Linked DNA regions of Hahella chejuensis KCTC 2396. The protein of the gene in region 1 interacts with the protein of each later gene in a pairwise test. Links are inferred from orthologs where the notes say so. Each region holds a gene or a part of one and is shown on either strand. Other genes may lie near its edges.

Evidence for each region.
Region 2: the proteins of rlmN (region 1) and malT interact in binary tests that used the Escherichia coli proteins (3 or more experiments, as listed by UniProt). The link is inferred for Hahella chejuensis KCTC 2396 from one-to-one orthologs.

Annotation. Positions count from the first base shown.
Region 1 is NC_007645.1:4,586,608-4,591,149, forward strand. The notes cover bases 1,614-4,542. They hold rlmN (23S rRNA (adenine(2503)-C(2))-methyltransferase RlmN), read right to left. Parts: upstream 3,682-4,542; coding sequence 2,545-3,681; downstream 1,614-2,544. Other genes in these bases: HCH_RS19915 (RodZ domain-containing protein), read right to left, coding at 1,614-1,655; pilW (type IV pilus biogenesis/stability protein PilW), read right to left, coding at 1,657-2,532; ndk (nucleoside-diphosphate kinase), read right to left, coding at 3,752-4,180; HCH_RS19935 (IscS subfamily cysteine desulfurase), read right to left, coding at 4,430-4,542. Also shown: ispG (flavodoxin-dependent (E)-4-hydroxy-3-methylbut-2-enyl-diphosphate synthase), read right to left, coding at 1-650; more of HCH_RS19915, read right to left, coding at 663-1,613.
Region 2 is NC_007645.1:493,342-498,986, forward strand. What follows is about bases 472-3,756. They hold malT (HTH-type transcriptional regulator MalT), read right to left. Parts: upstream 3,429-3,756; coding sequence 672-3,428; downstream 472-671. Other genes in these bases: HCH_RS02205 (alpha-glucosidase family protein), read right to left, coding at 472-472. Also shown: more of HCH_RS02205, read right to left, coding at 1-471; HCH_RS02215 (DMT family transporter), read left to right, coding at 3,898-4,899; HCH_RS02220 (SLC13 family permease), read right to left, coding at 4,807-5,645. UniProt on the Escherichia coli protein: Positively regulates the transcription of the maltose regulon whose gene products are responsible for uptake and catabolism of malto-oligosaccharides.

The sequences.
Region 1 (4,542 bases):
GCGCCGGAACGGAATCCGCCCGCCTCAGTAATGCCTAGATGGAGCGGTTGCTCAATCTGGTCTGCAATCTGGCGATAAGCGGCCACGGTCATGAAAACATCAGACGCCTTTAAACTCACCTTAAAGTTCTGAAAGTCGTGGCGATCAAGAATATCGATATGGCGCATCGCAGACTCCACCAGGGCTTCCGGAGTAGGCTCGCCATATTTTTTCTGTAAGTCTTTCTCCAACGACCCTGCGTTAACCCCAATCCGAATGGGGATTCCTTTGTCTTTAGCGGCGCTGATGACCGCTTGCACACGGTCTTCCCGGCCAATATTGCCCGGATTGATACGGAGACAATCCACACCAACCTCCGCAACCCTCAGCGCTATTTTGTAGTCAAAATGAATATCCGCCACCAAAGGCAATGTGACTCTTTGCTTGATGGCTGCAAAAGCCTCCGCGGCGTCCATAGTTGGGACTGACACTCGAACAATATCCGCCCCGGCTTGCTGTAGCGTCTCAATCTGCGCTACGGTCGCATCAACATCGCAGGTCTCAGTGTTAGTCATAGACTGAACTGCGATAGGCGCATCTCCACCAACCGGCACAGCGCCGACCATAATCTGGCGCGAACGTCGCCTTTTTATCGGTGACTCAAAATGCATATAAACAGAACCTCAACGTTCCAAGGTCATTTCAACACGGTTATTGCGCACTCGGTACTGCCCGAAATCCAGAGGCTTGCCATTCACCTCTAGTTTCACAGCGTCCACGGCGCCAATAATAAAACGCAAAGGGTACTCCCCTTGAAAATCAACCACATCGCCCTGGCGGTATAAGCCCACAACGCGGTTGTTGCTCTTGTCTCTCAAATCAAACCAGCAGTCCCCAACAAATGTCGCCCGAACAGCTACTTTACCTATCGCAGCTTGAGGCGCAGGCTGCTCCGACGCTGATGAAGGAGCCGGCTCTACCGAAACAGGGTCCTCAGTCACCGGAGGAGGCTGCTCACTAGCCGAAGTCTCAGCAGTGCCGGTGTCTTCTGGTTGGAGTAAATCTTCGGGGGACGGCTCTTGACCCTCTTCTTCGAGTGTTGAGCCATCCAGCAGCATTGGTTCAGACTCTACGGCGGAGGAGTCTTTTTCAGCAACTGGAGCAGGCGGCTCAATTGCGTCACTGCTTCCGCCAGGAACAACCACTACCTCGCTTGGAATTTCCGGTTCCTGCATCGTCGTTCCAGTACTCCCTGTTGAGACTATATCGCGCCCCGAGAGGAAGTAGTAAATAAGCCCCGCCGCTACCGCCAAAGCCAGCAGTATCAGCCACAATCCACCGCCGCTCTTGGGCTTCTCTTCATAGGAGGGCGTAGGAGCCGCTCTTTCTTCGGTGAAACCAGCGTCTCCCAAAGACAGCTCTTGCTCCAGATCCTCGATCACCCTGTCTTCAGACAAATTGACCAAACGAGCGTATGCCCTGACATACCCTTTCAAAAACACTAATCCAGGCAACTGACCATGCTCGCCATCCTCGATGGCTTTCACATAACGAGGAATAACATGCAGCCGTTCGGCTGTTTCCGGGATGCTCCAGCCCAAATTCTCCCGGGCCTGACGCAATCGGCTGCCCGGTCGGTCATTAGCGGCGGGGTTGGATGCGGCCTCGGACGACATATCAACTACTTCCTTTCATCGTTTTATATTCAGCGGAGTTGGGAAACATGTTCTTAAGCAACAACATCAAAGATGCTTCCTCATTCAAATCCTTCTTCTCCCTGGCGATTTTAATTCCCAACGCCAAGCTGGCCGGGGAGTGCGAAGCCCCGCCTCTGCGCACTGCCTCCCAGAATGCGCCATATAGTTTATCTGCTTTTACTAACTCGCGTTTTTCAAAGTATAAGGAGGACAAAGCCAACACGGCGTTGGGCTGCTCATGTCTTAGCGTTAACGACTTTTCATACGCTTTGATCGATTGGTCGATATCTCCCAGCCTTAAGCGTATCAAGCCTATATTACTAAAAACTTGAGCACGCCCTTCATAGCTCACATCGCCAGAGGCTTTTTCAAACTGCTCCACAGCTTCCTTAAATCGGCCTTGCTCATACAGGTAAGCCGCATAATAGGTACGCCCCCTAGTGAAACTGGCATCTGATCGAAGTGCGGACTTAAACTGCTTTTCCGCCAAGAAAGGCTCTTTTTGGCGCTGATAAACCAATCCCATCGCAGCCAATGCCTCAGCATTATTAGGCTTTATCTCAAGTGCTCGTTGAAGTTTCAGTAAAGCGCTTTCCATATCTCCCTGCTGAAAATAAGCCAGTCCGAGCTGGACATATTGTTGAGCGGCCTTCTCTTCCGACGCCTTTTTGGTATAGGGTCCAGTTACAGTAGTTACGCACCCTGCAACAGCTCCAGATATTAGGACTAACATTACTGCTGCTTTAAAAGTGCGCTTGAGGTTTTCCATTTTTCTCAATTTAACTACCAATGCCAGCGTTATTTTCAATGTTATAAACAGCCTTGCTTTATTCAGGAATCTGAATACTACGCCCATTCATCCGTTCGTTTAAACGGAAGCTCTGCCGTCAGGGGAAACATTAATGTTTTGCAGAGGAATATACTTCTGACTTCTCCGCGTCCTGTCTTCAACGCGCCCTACCAATTGACCACAAGCTGCGTCAATATCATCGCCGCGCGTAGTTCGAACGGTGGCGACATAGCCCGCGTCGCTCAGCACTTTCTGGAACCTTAATGTCGCGTTTCGGGAGGGACGCTCATAACCGCTATTAGGGAACGGGTTAAATGGAATCAGGTTAATTTTGCATGGTAAGTCGCGCAGCAAGTCGCGCAACTCATGTGCGTGTGTTTCGCTGTCGTTTACGCCGGCAATCAATGTGTATTCAACAGTAATGCGACGTTTGTCGGAAAGTTTACCCAGATAACGATGACAAGCCGCCAACAACTCTTCTATCGGATACTTTTTATTGACCGGAACCAGAACATCTCGCAACGAATTATTCGGCGCATGCAGGGAAATCGCGAGGGAAACATCGGTAACGTCGCCCAGCTTGTCAAGAGCTGGAACAAGCCCGGAAGTGCTGACGGTCAAGCGACGCTTGGAAATGCCGAAGCCAAAATCATCCATCATGACATCGCAGGCGCGCACGACGTTGTCGAAATTCAATAAAGGTTCGCCCATTCCCATAAAGACAATGTTCGTAACATAGCGCTCTTTGGACAAGTCATAATCGCCAAAAGATCTCGCCGCGATCCATAACTGACCGATTATCTCGGCGGAACTCAAGTTACGATTAAACCCCTGCTTTCCAGTTGAGCAGAAACTACAGTCCAGGGAACACCCTATCTGAGAGGAAACGCACAATGTACCCCGACCATTGTCCGGGATATAAACGGTTTCAATACTATTACCGCCGGCCAGCCGCATAACCCACTTGCGGGTGCCGTCGGCAGAAATATCTTCATATATAACTTCAGGCACGGACACTTCAGCTACTTCTTTCAGCTTTTCCCGTAACGCCTTACTCATATTCGTCATGAGGTCAAAGTCAGACACGCCAAGGTGGTACATCCACTTCATTAGTTGAGTGGCGCGGAATTTTTTCTCTCCCAGTGACTCGAAAAAAGTTTCGAGATCGGAGCGATTCATTCCCAATAGGTTTATTTTAGCGCTGGAGCCTGACATGCTTTACCTCTTAAAAAGAGTGCAGCGATAGTGCTGCACTCAATTAATTGCCTCGACTGATAAATTTATATCAGCTGCGTGGGCAGATTTCGTTCTCGCTGAAGAAGTATGCTACTTCGCGCTCAGCAGACGCCGCAGAGTCGGATCCGTGAACTGCGTTCGCGTCAATAGAAGAAGCGAAGTCTGCGCGAATAGTGCCTGGCTCAGCTTCTTTAGGGTTGGTCGCGCCCATCAGTTGACGGTTCAGAGCGATGGCGTTTTCACCTTCCAGCGCTTGAACAACAACCGGACCGGAAGTCATGAATGCAACCAGATCGGGGAAGAATCCGCGCTCTTTGTGTTCAGCATAAAAGCCTTCAGCCTGCTCTTGCGACAGGTGCAGCATTTTTGCAGCCACAATACGCAGACCGGCTTTCTCAAAACGCGAATAAATTTCGCCGATTACATTTTTAGCCACTGCGTCAGGCTTGATGATTGACAGCGTACGTTCTACGGCCATCGATATGCTCTCCAAAATCAGGGTTATAACAACTTTAGGTTTATATTCTGAACAGGCGATTATACGCATGTTCCAGGGAAAGTTACACTCCGCTCCCACCATGAAAACAACGCCCGCGACGTAAGTAACGAGCAAGCGGCATTCGCGACAGCGGGCGCCTGACGCCTTCAGTCTCTGATTGCATCAGGCGCACATTTAATTTTTGTTAACGAGAATAAAAAATGTCCTCTGTTTAGGCCCATTGAGACATCAATCGCCCGACTTCGCCCTCCATGCGGGAGACAGCTCACGCAACTTATTCACTGCGGTTATAATGACATCCGCTGCGACATTGACATCCTCTTCTTCAGTAAAGCGCCCCA
Region 2 (5,645 bases), 4.1 Mb from region 1 along the record:
GACGGCTGTCCCACGCCCAGGCGGAACCGCCAAATACGGATACCCAGTTATTGGGCGGCGTGCCGTCGGGTTTCGCCTCCGCCCACACATACCAGTCCGCTTTTGCATTGTCGCGACTGCTGCGGCTTTCCTTGAACCAGGCGTGCTGGTCGGAAGTGTGGCTGAGCACCTGATCGATGATGATTTTCAGGCCGCGCTTGTGCGCTTCCGCCACCATCGTCTCGAAATCTTCCAGGGTTCCGAAAATAGGATCGACGTTGCGATAGTCGGAAACGTCGTAACCAAAATCCTTCATGGGGGAAGTGAAGAAAGGAGACAGCCAGATGGCGTCCACTCCCAGACTGGCGACATAGTCCAGCTTTGCGGTGACGCCCGGCAGATCGCCGATGCCGTCGCCATTGGAATCAAAAAAACTACGGGGATAAATTTGGTAGATGACTGCGCCGCGCCACCAATCACGATCAACCTGCATGTCGCCTCTCTTAACAACTCCAAACCAGGTAACGCACGTGCACCCACAGATAAGTGGAAGACGTTGTTATTTTTACAGTTATGAAGATGGTGCCTGCGGCGAACCGGCCGAACATCCTCCCTCCCTCTTTTTTCTTGGCGTAGTAGTGGGGATGAGGGGGGAGGAGGAGGCGGAGGGTGGGTATGAGGGGGAGACTCGCTCACTCCCCCTGTATCTTACTCAACAGATCCCGCGCCAGATTGATGGCTTCTGAGCGGTGGGTGATGTTCTGTTTTTGGTAGAGGCTGCGGATGTGGGTTTTTACTGTGGTGGGAGCCACTTTCATGTGCTCGGCGATCTGGTCGTTGGACAGACCGGCGTGGATAAGGCTGAGCACTTGCCATTCCCGGCGGGTGAGGGGAGAGGTGCGGATGAGTTCCGGCACGTCGGGGCGGTCGATGATGTCCTGAATGATGGCTTCGTCCAGTGAAATGCGGATCGCCCGGCTGAAGTCCCGTTGTTGTTGCGCCAGTTGGATCAGGCGTTCCGCCCGCTGCTTCTCCATCTCGTCCAACTGCTCTTCGCTGATCAAGGCTTTGAGAATGTTGATCAGCACCTTGCCGATGCGCAGGAAGCTGCCCACCGCGCCGGTGGTGCTAGCGAGCTTCAATGCGATGGCCATGTGGCGCAGGGCGTCTTCACGTTGCTCGTTAAGCCAGTAAAGCTGCGATAAATGGATATGGTTGCGGTTGATATCGGTTTTCAGGCCAAACTGTTCCGCCATGCTTTGAATGCCTTCCAACAGCGGCAGCGCCTTGTCGAAATCTCCCAGACTGACGTAGGCGCGGGCCCAGTTGCGGATATTGCACTGGGTGAAATGGTTAGTGGCCTGTTCCGGCGTCGGCTCCGGCGCCGCAGTCAGCCAGCGTTGAATGGACTCTTTGTCGCGCACTGCGTCCCAGTAGGAAAGCATGGCTGCGTGGGCGTTGGCGGTCCAGTCGATATGGTATTCGCCGGAGGCCAGCATTTTGTGAATCTTCTGCACGTAGTCCGCGCATAAAGACTGACGTCCCCGCGCCTGGGCGATTTTCGCCAGCATCACATAGCTTTGGATGAACCAGCGTTCTCCCTGGCTTTCCAGAATCTCGATGCCCTTCAGCGCGCATCGCTCCGCGCTTTCCAGGTGATGCCATTCCCACATGATCTGGCTGCGAATGCGGTACAGGAATTCCAGAATGGGCAGGCGTTCCAGGCTGTGGTCCTCCGCATACTGCAGCGCCTTCTCCTGGATGTTGTAGGCTTTCTGCAGATAGCCTTGGGCGACGCTGATCTCCGACTGCTGACACAATGCCCAAATGACGTTCTGGTGCGCATGCTCCGCCAAGGCCAGTTGCTCGGTGTCCTGCATGCGGGTGATGGCTTCTTTCAGGTGGCCCTGTACGAACAGGGACTCGCCAATCACCGATGAAGCGGCGGTGCGGGAGGTCGGTAGGTAAACCGGGTCATGGGCCAGCGCGGACTTGGCGAAAGTCTGCGCCCTCTCTGCATCGCCCACATTCATGGCCACCTGGGCGCGCACGGCGTTGAACTCGCCGTTGATCGCTTCCCACTCTTCTTCGCTGCAGTGAGTTTTCAGGTGTTGCTCCGCCGCCCTGAGCCAGGACTCCACTTCAGACCACTGATACTGCCCTTGCGCCACCCAGGCTCTCAGCAGGGTGAGAATGGGGTGGTCGGCGATGACCTCTTTATTCAGCGCGTCGAAACAGCGCTGCAGCAGATTGAACTGGCCTTCGGTGAAAAAGTCGCGACCACAGCTCAGCAGAATGTCCTTAATGCGCTGCTGGTCTTTGGCCAGCACTGCATGACGAGCGGCGTCTTCGAAAAAGCCCATCTCACGCCAGGCGTCGCTGGCGCGCTGGTGGAGCTGCGCGGTTTCATCGGGCAGCACGCAGACTTGCATGTGCCGTAAATATGCAGCGAACAATGGATGGTAGCGGAACCACAAGCCGCTGCTGTCCAGGGGCACGATGAACAGTCCCAGGTTCAATAGCGAGTTCAACAGGAACTGGCCGTCCTGTTGTTGCGCCAGGCGCATCACCATCAGCGCGTTGAAACGTTCCAGCACGCTGGTGCGCAGCAGGAACAGACGCTGTTCGTTGTCGATGCTGGTGCGGGTCAGTTCATCAAAGTAATCGAATATATAGTGATTGCCGCTGTGCAATTGCTCCACATACTCGTTGAATTCCACCCCGGTGGAGGCGGTCGCCGCCAATAACTGCAAGGCCGATACCCAGCCCTCGACGCGGCGGTTGGCGCGTTCGACGCTTTCCCGGGACACTTCAAAACGCAGGCGTTGCTCAAAATACACCTGCGCCTCGTCGGCGCTGAAGGAAAGGTCCTTGGCGGTGATTTCCAGCATCCGCCCCTGCATGCGCAATTGCGCCACGCCGATGGGCGGCGTGGTGCGGGACAACAACACCAGGGTGATATAAGGAGGCAGGTGGCGCAGCAGGAACATCACTCCGCTGTGGATCTCCGGATTGCTGATCAGGTGATAGTCATCTAGAACCAGATGCAACGGATCGCCTTCCAAAGGCAGTTCAGACAGCAAGTCCGTGAGAAACGTCTGCAAGGTCGGATAGCCTTGTTGGTTCAAGGTGCGCAGGGTTTCCGGACAGGCGCCTCGGGTGGCCTCATTCAGTGAATGGGCGACATAGAAAGCGAACTGTTCGCTCAGGTTATCCTGGGCGTCGAGACGGAACCAGGCGGCGTTGGCGCCCAAAGCGCCCAAGCGGTCGTCGATCATCGTGGTTTTGCCGTAACCCGCAGGGGCTTGCACCAGGATCAGGTTGACCGGGTCGATCTCGTGCAGCAGATCGTCGAACTTTTCCCGCTCCAACAGATGCGCAGGCCTCGGCGGCGGCAGTATCTTGGCTTTTATCAAAGTTAAAGACTCGGGCTTTATTGTAGTTGTCATCGGCGACCCTAATTATGTTTCAGCGCTAATGTCGTCCATTATTGGCCGGTTCATACGCCGGTCATGAATTTTTGGTTATATGGAGTCTTGGCTCCCTGGACGCAGTTACTTCAGACTTTAGCAAATATCGCTCTGGAAAGTCAGCGTCCGTTCACCGTATGCGCCCCGGCGGCGGGCGCTTATGTGGTTATTGCGTATTGTCGGTATAAGGCCGGAAGACCACCATACGCGGATGTATACGACAGTGCGTTTTCATTATTTCACTTTGCCCGCAATGTCTTGCGCGTCCATTCTGCGATGTGCGCATGTGGCTGCGGTGAAATAGCGGGATCGTAACAGTTTTTGACGCCGCAGCGGTTCTTCCCCTGCGGCTTTTTTTTGCCCTCAGGGTCCGATCTAAAAATCCCCGACTGCGATAGTTTTGTATTGGCGATGCGACTGTGTTTAAGGAAAGGCGCGGAGGTTGGCGGTGGTTATTTTTGCTTATGCGATGGTGATTTTGGTTTGGGCGACGACGCCTTTGGGAGTCGTATGGAGCAGTCAGTCTTTTCATCCGACGGTGGCGGTAGGGTTGCGCATGACGATCGCGGCGGTCGTCACCGGCGTCATTATTCGCTTGTATCGTATTCCCCTGCACTGGGACCGGGACTCGCTCTATAGCTATCTGTGCGGAACCATGGGCGTGTTTGGGGCGATGATGCTGACCTACTTCGCTTCGAAAACGGTTCCCTCCGGATTGATCTCCGTGATGTACGGTCTGTCGCCGATTATGTCCGGCTTGCTTGGCGTCTATCTGCTGGACGGCGCTCGTTTTCAGAAGAGCCAGTGGCTGGCGCTCGCCCTGGCCATAAGCGGCTTGGCCACGGTGTTTGGCAAGGATCTGCACGCCACCGGCTCAATCGTGTTTGGGCTGATGCTGGTTTTGGGGGCGGTCATGCTGTTCAGTCTCAGTGGGGTGTTGTTGAAGAAACAGAAAGCAACCCCGCACCCCCTGGCGCTGACCTTTGGTTCTATTCTGCTGGCGCTTCCCGGCTATTTCATTCTTTGGGCGTTGATGGATGGCGCAACACCCCGCATCGAATTGCATGATCGCGGCTTGTGGGCGGTAGTGTACCTTGCGTTGATTGGCTCGGTGTTGGGTTTCTTCTCCTATTATTACGTACTGCAGAAGCTGCAGCCTTCCACTGTCGCCATGGCGACGCTGGTGACGCCGGTCTTGGCGCTGATGCTGGGGGTGACGCTGAATGATGAGACTATTCATCCCACGGTATTGCTGGGCGGTTGCCTCATTCTGGTTGGTTTGGCTTTATATTTCGATCTGCCGCGCAAGGCGCTGCGCTGGTTGCGGCCCATTAGCGAACCAGCGCTGGTTTTGCCGTTAAGCAACGAAGAAAATAAATGTACTGATCAACAACGCGCAGGCGAGATTGAGATAAAAGCCCACTCGAACCATGGTTCTCTGAGGAACTAATCCGGTCCCATGCACTATGGCGTTGGGCGGTGTCGCCACCGGCAGCATGAAGGCGCAGGAGGCGGCTACTCCGATGGTCAGCGCAGTCTGACCAGGGCCTAACTGACCCGTCGGCAACGCCAGAAAAATTGGAACCAGCAATGCGGCGGTGGCGGTGTTGCTGGACAGCTCGGTCAGAAAAATGACGAAGGCGGTAATCGCCAGCAGCAGTAAAAACGCAGGCCAGGCGGAGACCAGCGTCGCCAGAGACTCTCCCAGCAATTGGCTGGCGCCGGAGCTTTTCAGGATCACGCTCAAGGTCAAACCGCCCCCGAACAGCAATAGAACGCCCCAGTCTGTTGTCGCGCTGATATCCTTCCAGTTGACCACCTTGGTGATGGTCAGTGCGGCCAGGGCGAGGATCGCAATCCAGCTATCCAAGTCTTTCTCTATGCCTATCAACTCCCCCAGTGGCTTGCTCAGCAGCCACATCGCCACCGTACCGGTGAATACGCCAAGCAGCAGCATGCGCTCACGGGTCCAGGTGAAGTCCGCGGACATTGCGCTCTGGGCGCGTCCGCTAAGATCCGGCTGCAAGGTTTTGCGGAGAATCAGCAACATGACCGGCCATAGCATCAGTGTGATGGGCAGGCCCAGTTGAATCCAATCGCTGAACGTCATATTCAACTGGGCGGCGACAATAGCGTTGGGCGGACTGCCAACCAGGGTGGCGACGCCGCCAATACTGGCTGAGTATGCGACCGCCA